One region of the Allobosea sp. TAB14 genome, then DNA from elsewhere that is predicted to be linked to it. Evidence: predicted binding sites of a transcription regulator. Region 1 holds the regulator's gene; the other holds the start of a gene.
What was found. The regulator HrcA, encoded in region 1, represses chaperone genes, less so after heat shock. The targets are predictions, from matches to a motif close to GTTAGCACTCNCNNNNNGNGAGTGCTAAC.
Positions count from the first base shown of each region.

Region 1 (3,372 bases):
GGCACCGGGCCGCTGTCGCGCCGCGCGTCGCAACCGGTCTGGCGCGATCCGGCGAGCGGCTATCTGCGCCGCAACGTCTCGCCGCGCGGAACCGGCTCCAGCTTCGAGATCGTCGAGGTGGAATTGCCGGGGGGTGCTGAGGTCCGGCTCGACAGCGCTGCCGGCGCGCCGACGCTGGACCAGCAGATCTGGGTGCTGCGCGGCCGGCTCGACCTGACGGTCGAAGGCACAAGTCACGCTCTCGCCGAAGGCGATTGCCTGCAGATGCATCTGCGCGGCCCGATCACTTACCGCAATCCGGGCGTCGAGCCCGTGCGCTACGCCGTCATCCTCACCGCGGGCAGCGGTACTTTTCCGGGACATGCCGCATGAACGCTCTCGCCACGACCACCGCCATCGACATTCTCGACGCTCCGGCTGCTGAGGCCGCCTTGCCGGCGCTGGCCGAGATTCTGCGCGACTGCGTCGCCAACGGCGCCTCGGTCGGCTTCATGGCGTGGAATACGGCCGCCGATTACGAGCGCTTCTGGCGCGATGTCGCGGCTGGCGTCGCGGGAGGACAGATCGTGCTGTTCGTCGCCCGCAATGCGGACGGCATCGTCGGGACGGCTCAGCTTCATCTGATCGGCAAGCCGAACCAGCCGCATCGCGCCGAGATCGCCAAGGTGCTGGTGCATTCCCGCGCGCGCCGGCAGGGGATCGGCGAGGCGCTGATGAGCCGGGCCGAGGCCATCGCCCGAGAAAGGGGACGCGACCTGCTGGTGCTCGACACGGATGAGAACGGTGCCGCGCGAAGGCTCTACAACCGGCTGGGCTGGACGGAGCTCGGCACCATCCCGCGCTTCGCGCTGATGCCGGACGGGGCTGAATGCGGCTCGACGTTTTTCTACAAGGATCTCGTCTGAGGACAGGCGTCATGCTCGGGCTCGACCCGAGCATCTCACGCCGGAAGAGGCTCCGGCATCCTCTGGGAGAGTTTCTCGGGTCGCCGCTGCGCGCGCGCCCGAGAATGAGAGGCGGTCGCTCGGGCTGCCTCAGCCTTCCTTGGTCTCGCCGCGCACATAAGGCTCGACCGGGCCCTTGAGGGTGATCGTCATCGGCCGGCCGAAGCGGTCCTTGGCGGCGCCGGCCGCGACCTTCACCCAGCCTTCCGAGACGCAATACTCCTCGACATTGGTCTTCTCGACGCCCTTGAAGCGAATGCCGATGTCGCGTGCCAGCACGTCGGCATCATAGAATCCTGATGGCGCGGGCCGCCATCGCCGAGGATCACGATTTCCAAGAGGCAGGTCCAGCCGAGATCGTTGACGTGATTGACGTCGATGCCGCTGGTCAGGAGCAGCTTCACGGTCTCGACATGGGCGCGCTCGCAAGCCGGGATCAGCGTATTGCCGCCATAGCGGTTGCGCAAGCGCAGATCGGGCTTCAGCGGCAACATCGCCGCGATGATGTCCGTGCGGCCGGAGGCACCGGCGAGCAGCCAGGGCGTGTCGCGGTTGGCGGCCTGCGTGTTGGGGCTCGCACCGGCGGCGAGCAGGGCCCTGGCCATTTCGACATGGTTGCCGGCGACAGCGAGGAGGAGCGCCGTGCGGCCTTGCGAGTCGCGCATTTCGAGATCGGCTCCCTTCGCGATCAGGGCCTTCACCTCGGCCGTTCTTCCGGATTCGGCAGCGGCGAGCAGATCGGAGGCGGCATGAGCGGCAGCGGTCGTCATCAGGCAAGCTCCAAGGGCTAAAGCCCGCAGCTAGCGCGTCACCGGCTGCCGTCCAGCAGGCGGCCGACGACCTTGGCGGTATAGTCGACCATCGGGACGATGCGGGCATAATTCAGCCGCGTCGGGCCGATGATGCCGACGACGCCGACGATGCGCTGCTCGGCATCGCGGAAGGGCGCCGCCACCATCGATGAACCCGACATCGAGAACAGCTTGTTCTCCGAGCCGATGAAGATGCGGACGCCGTCGCCCTCCTCGGCGCGGGAGAGCAGGTCGATCACGTCGGTCTGGGTCTCGAGATCGCCGAAGAGCATGCGGATGCGCTCCAGATCCTCCTGCGCCCTGAGATCGTCGAGCAGATTGGCTTGGCCGCGCACGATCAGGTGGCGATCGCCGCTCGGGCCCGAGGAGGTGGCGATGCCGCTTTCGACGAGGCGGGCGGTGAGCGCGTCGAGCTCACGCTCCATCAGCGCGCGCTGCGCCCCGATCTCGCCACGCACTTCGCCGAGCGTCTTGCCGAGGATGCGCGCGTTGAGGAAGTTCGCGGCTTCCGTCAGGGCCGAGGCGGGCAGGCCCGGCGGCAGAGCGAGCAGTCGGTTCTCCACCGCGCCGTCTTCCGAAACCAGCACCACCAGGGCACGGGCAGGATCGAGCCGGACGAATTCGATGTGCTTCAGCCGCGGATCGGCCTTGGTGGTGACGACGACGCCGGCGCCGCGCGAGAGGCCCGACAGCAGCGCGGAAGCTTCCGTCAGTGTCTGGTCGAGGCTGTGATGACTCGCCGCCGCCCGGATCTGGGCCTCGATCCGCTTGCGCTCGTCGGATGTGAGGTTGCCGACCTCCATCATCGCATCGACGAAGAAGCGCAGCCCCCGTTCGGTGGGCAGGCGCCCCGCCGAGGTGTGCGGCGCATAGATCAGCCCGGCAAGCTCGAGATCGGTCATGACGTTGCGCACCGTCGCGGGCGAGAGCGCCATCGGCAGCAGGCGGGCGATGTTGCGGGAGCCGAGCGGCTCGCCGGTCGTCAGGTAGCCGTCGACGATCTGGCGAAAGATCTCGCGCGAGCGCTGGTCGATCTCGACCAGGCTGCTCGTCGTCTCCGGGCGGGTTGTATGAGCGCTCATGAACCTCGGCTGCGAAATCGCGCACGTGCCCTATTGTCGGCATGGCGGGCGCGCGGATCAAGAGGGCTATATGGCTCGCCCTGCCTTGCCCGGTGACGTGGGAGAGCCTACAAGCCGCCTCTCCCCGCAAGACAGGATCATTTCATGCGACCCTCCAAACGCGCCGCCGACGAGATGCGCAAGGTCACGCTCGAACGCGGCGTGGTGCGCTATGCCGAGGGTTCCTGCATGGTGACGTTCGGCGAGACCAAGGTGCTTTGCGCCGCGACCGTCGAGGAAAAGGGTCCGCCATGGCTGCGCGGCACCGGCAAGGGCTGGGTCACCGCCGAGTACTCGATGCTGCCGCGCGCCACACATGAGCGCACGCGCCGCGAGGTCACCTCCGGCAAGCCCTCCGGCCGTACCCAGGAAATCCAGCGCCTCGTCGGCCGTTCGCTCCGCGCCGTGGTCGACCTGACCGCGATCGGCGAGCGCCAGATCGTCGTCGATTGCGACGTGATCCAGGCCGATGGTGGCACCCGCACGGCCTCGATC
Region 1 covers NZ_JBFRDQ010000326.1:1-3,372, reverse strand. Annotated here, with positions in the region: gene AB4Y99_RS27200 (helix-turn-helix domain-containing protein) at 1-372, shown strand, start outside; gene AB4Y99_RS27195 (GNAT family N-acetyltransferase) at 369-905, shown strand; gene AB4Y99_RS27190 (DUF3297 family protein) at 1,035-1,223, opposite strand; gene AB4Y99_RS27185 (ankyrin repeat domain-containing protein) at 1,139-1,714, opposite strand; gene hrcA (heat-inducible transcriptional repressor HrcA) at 1,753-2,838, opposite strand; partial or broken gene rph (ribonuclease PH) at 2,983-3,372, shown strand.

Region 2 (3,821 bases), on a different contig from region 1:
GCCTTCTCGATAGCTTGCGAGAAGCTGGACTTTCCTCAGAAGTCCATGCCGCCACCGAAGCCGGGCTTGCCCGGCTTCGGCACTTTGACGCTTTGGGCGTCTGGACTTCCTCAGAAGTCCATGCCGCCCATGCCGCCGCCGCCCATCGGGGGCATCGGAGCTTCCTTCTTCGGCAGGTCGGCGACCATGGCCTCGGTGGTGATCAGCAGGCCCGCGATCGAAGCCGCGTCCTGGATCGCCGTGCGCACGACCTTGGTCGGGTCGATGATGCCGGCCTTGACCAGATCGCCRTAYTCGCCGGTCTGGGCGTTGTAGCCGTAGGTGTAGTCCTKCGACTCCAGCAGCTTGCCGAYCACGACRGCGCCRTCRYCGCCGGCRTTSTCGACGATCTGGCGGGCMGGSGCSRTGATCGCCTTGCGGACGATCTCGACGCCGGTCTTCTGGTCGTCGTTSWSGGTCTTGATCGACTTGACGGYCTGGAGCGAACGCAGCAGGGCGACGCCGCCGCCCGGCAGGATGCCTTCTTCSACCGCRGCGCGGGTSGCGTTCAGGGCATCGTCGACGCGGTCCTTCTTCTCCTTGACCTCGACCTCGGTCGCGCCGCCGACGCGGATCACCGCGACGCCGCCGGCGAGCTTGGCCAGACGCTCCTGGAGCTTCTCACGGTCGTAGTCCGAGGTGGTCTCCTCGATCTGGGCCTTGATCTGGCCGACGCGAGCCTCGATGTCCTTCTTCTTGCCGGCGCCGTCGATGATCGTGGTGTTCTCCTTCTCGATGCGCACCTTCTTGGCGCGGCCGAGCATCTGGAGGGTCACGGTCTCGAGCTTGATGCCGAGGTCTTCCGAGATCATCTGGCCGGCGGTCAGGATCGAGATGTCCTCGAGCATGGCCTTGCGGCGATCACCGAAGCCCGGAGCCTTGACGGCSGCGACSYKCAGGCCGCCACGSAGCTTGTTGACGACSAGCGTGGCCAGGGCCTCGCCCTCGACGTCYTCRGCGATGATGAGCAGCGGCTTGCCGGTCTGCACGACSGCYTCSARSAKCGGCAGCATCGCCTGGAGCGAGGACAGCTTYTTCTCGWRGATCAGGAYGTAGGGGTCKTCCARCTCCGCGAYCATCTTCTCGGWGTTGGTGATGAAGTACGGCGAGAGATAGCCGCGGTCGAACTGCATGCCCTCGACGACGTCGAGCTCGGTCTCGGCGGTCTTGGCTTCCTCGACGGTGATGACRCCCTCGTTGCCGACCTTCTKCATCGCGGTCGAGATCATCTTGCCGACCGACTCGTCGCCGTTCGCCGAGATGGTGCCGACCTGCGCGACTTCCGCGTTGGACGTGACCTTCTTGGAGTTCTTCTTGAGGTCGGCGACGATGGCCTCGACGGCSAGRTCGATGCCGCGCTTCAGGTCCATCGGGTTSATGCCGGCCGCRACMGMCTTGGCGCCYTCACGGACGATCGCCTGGGCGAGAACCGTGGCGGTGGTGGTGCCGTCGCCGGCATGGTCGTTCTGGCGCGAAGCGACTTCGCGGACCATCTGGGCGCCCATGTTCTCGAACTTGTCGGASAGCTCGATCTCCTTGGCGACGGTGACGCCGTCCTTGGTGATGCGCGGAGCGCCGAACGACTTCTCGATCACGACGTTGCGGCCCTTGGGACCGAGCGTGACCTTCACGGCGTTGGCGAGGATATCCACGCCGCGCAGCATCTTGTCGCGGGCTTCAGTGCCGAATTTGACGTCTTTGGCAGCCATGAGAGCTACTCCTTGAACTTGAAACGGAAGAGAGCGGTCAGGCGGCTATCAGCCGACGACGCCCATGATGTCGGAYTCCTTCATGATCAGGAGRTCCTGRCCRTCGATCTTGACCTCGGTRCCSSWCCAYTTGCCGAASAGSACGCGGTCGCCSWYCTTGACGTCGRGCGGMACGAGCTTGCCGGYCTCRTCGCGCGCGCCGGAACCGACGGCGATGACCTCGCCCTCCTGGGGCTTTTCCTTGGCGGTCTCGGGGATGATGATGCCACCCTTGGTCTTCTCTTCGCCATCCAGGCGACGGACCACGACGCGGTCATGCAAAGGACGGAACTTCATGGTTCTGTCTTCCTCTCGGTCTTATTCGTTTCGGGCGCCGCTGATGGGCTCCCGGGGGAGGCTGTTAGCAGTCACCTGTCGGGAGTGCTAACAGATAGCGCGGAGATAGGCGCGGGTGTCCGGAGAGTCAAGAAAGCCGCGAGCGATAAAGTGAACGCTCCGGACGCAGCCCTTAGCCTTCCGGCTGCGGTAAAGGGCAGAACACGTTAAGATGGCGACATGACGACATCCGCGACCCCTCCCGCGCCCGACCCCCGTCTCGATGACATCGCCCGCTCCTGCGTGGCGCTGCACATCCGCATGACGGCGCGCGCCGTCACCCGCGCCTATGACGAGGCGATGCGGCCGAGCGGGCTGAAGATCACCCAGTTCGTGCTGCTCTCGGCGCTGAGCACCGGGCAATGGAAGTCGGTCACCGAATTGGCCGAGCGCTTCGCACTGGAGCGGACGTCGCTGACCCGCAATCTCCAGCTGCTGGCGGCCGAGGGCATGGTCGAGCCGGTTGAGTGCCGCGGCCGCGCCTCCGTCTATGCGGTGACGGAGAAGGGCCGGGCTGCGATCGCGGCGGCGATCCCGTTCTGGCGGGCGGCGCAGGACAAGATCGAGGGCGGCTTCGGCGAAGAGCGCTGGCGCGAGACCCGCGACGGGCTGAAGGCGCTGCGCCGCGCGGCACGCGAGACACGCTAAGAACCTTGCCTGAAAAATACGGCACTCCTCAGGATGAGGGCTTTAGAACACGTCTCCCGCTTTTCGCGGCATGATCTCCGGCGGCCCGGTTGACGGTACAGCTAGGCCCTCTCTATCGTGCAGATACACGATTGGAGAAGCGGCCATGGATCGAACCTTCGGAGTGGTGTCCCGCGAAGTGCTGACCGCCGGCGACGGCCTGAGCTTCCTGCGCGGTATCATCGATGGCTCGCAGCCGGCCCCGCCCTTCGCGCAGACCATGGATTTCGACCTGGTCGAGGCGGATGAGGGCCGGGTCGTCTTCGTCGGCCGGCCGTCGCCGCGCTTCTTCAACCCGCTTGGCACGATCCATGGCGGCTGGACGGCGACGATCCTCGATTCCGCCATGGCCTGCGCCGCGCATGCAACGCTGAAGCCGGGCGAGGGTTACACCACGCTGGAGATGAAGCTGAACTATGTCCGCCCGGTCATGCCGGAGAGCGGCACGGTCCGCTGCGAGGGCAAGCTGATCCATCGCGGCGGCACGGTCATCACGACCGAGGGCAAGCTCGTCGATGAGCGCGGCAAGCTGCTCGCGCATGGCACCGAGACCTGCGTCGTATTCCCGGCGAGGCCTAGCGCCGGCTGACTGCCACCGCTCCCGCTACGATCAGCACCGCCCCGGCATAGGTCGTGTAGAGCGGCACCTCGCCGAAGAGGTGGAAGCCGAGCAGGCTCGCCCAGATCAGCGCAGTGTATTCGATCGCCGCGAGCTTCGAGGCCGCCGCCCGGGCATAGGCCGAGGTCAGCGTCAGATGACCGGCGACGCCGAGGATACCGGCGCCGAGATAGATCGCGAGGTCGATCGCCGCCATCGGCACGAAGACGGTTGCCGCCGGGATGGCGAGGCAGAGAGCAGGGCCGACATTCTGGAAGGCGACGATCACCGTCGGGTGCTCGCGCATCGCGATGCGCCGCAGCAGGATGAGGTTGAAAGCATAGCTCACGGCCGAGAACAGGGCGGCGGCGACGCCGAGCCCCGCGCCACTGACATGGCCCTGCAGCCGCGGC
Region 2 covers NZ_JBFRDQ010000044.1:5,516-9,336, reverse strand. Annotated here, with positions in the region: gene groL (chaperonin GroEL) at 111-1,748, opposite strand; gene groES (co-chaperone GroES) at 1,797-2,084, opposite strand; gene AB4Y99_RS09000 (MarR family winged helix-turn-helix transcriptional regulator) at 2,304-2,771, shown strand; gene AB4Y99_RS08995 (PaaI family thioesterase) at 2,917-3,399, shown strand; gene AB4Y99_RS08990 (DMT family transporter) at 3,386-3,821, opposite strand, start outside.
Region 2: groES (co-chaperone GroES) is a predicted target of HrcA. The motif match lies at 2,148-2,176, and genes of this name have one in related genera.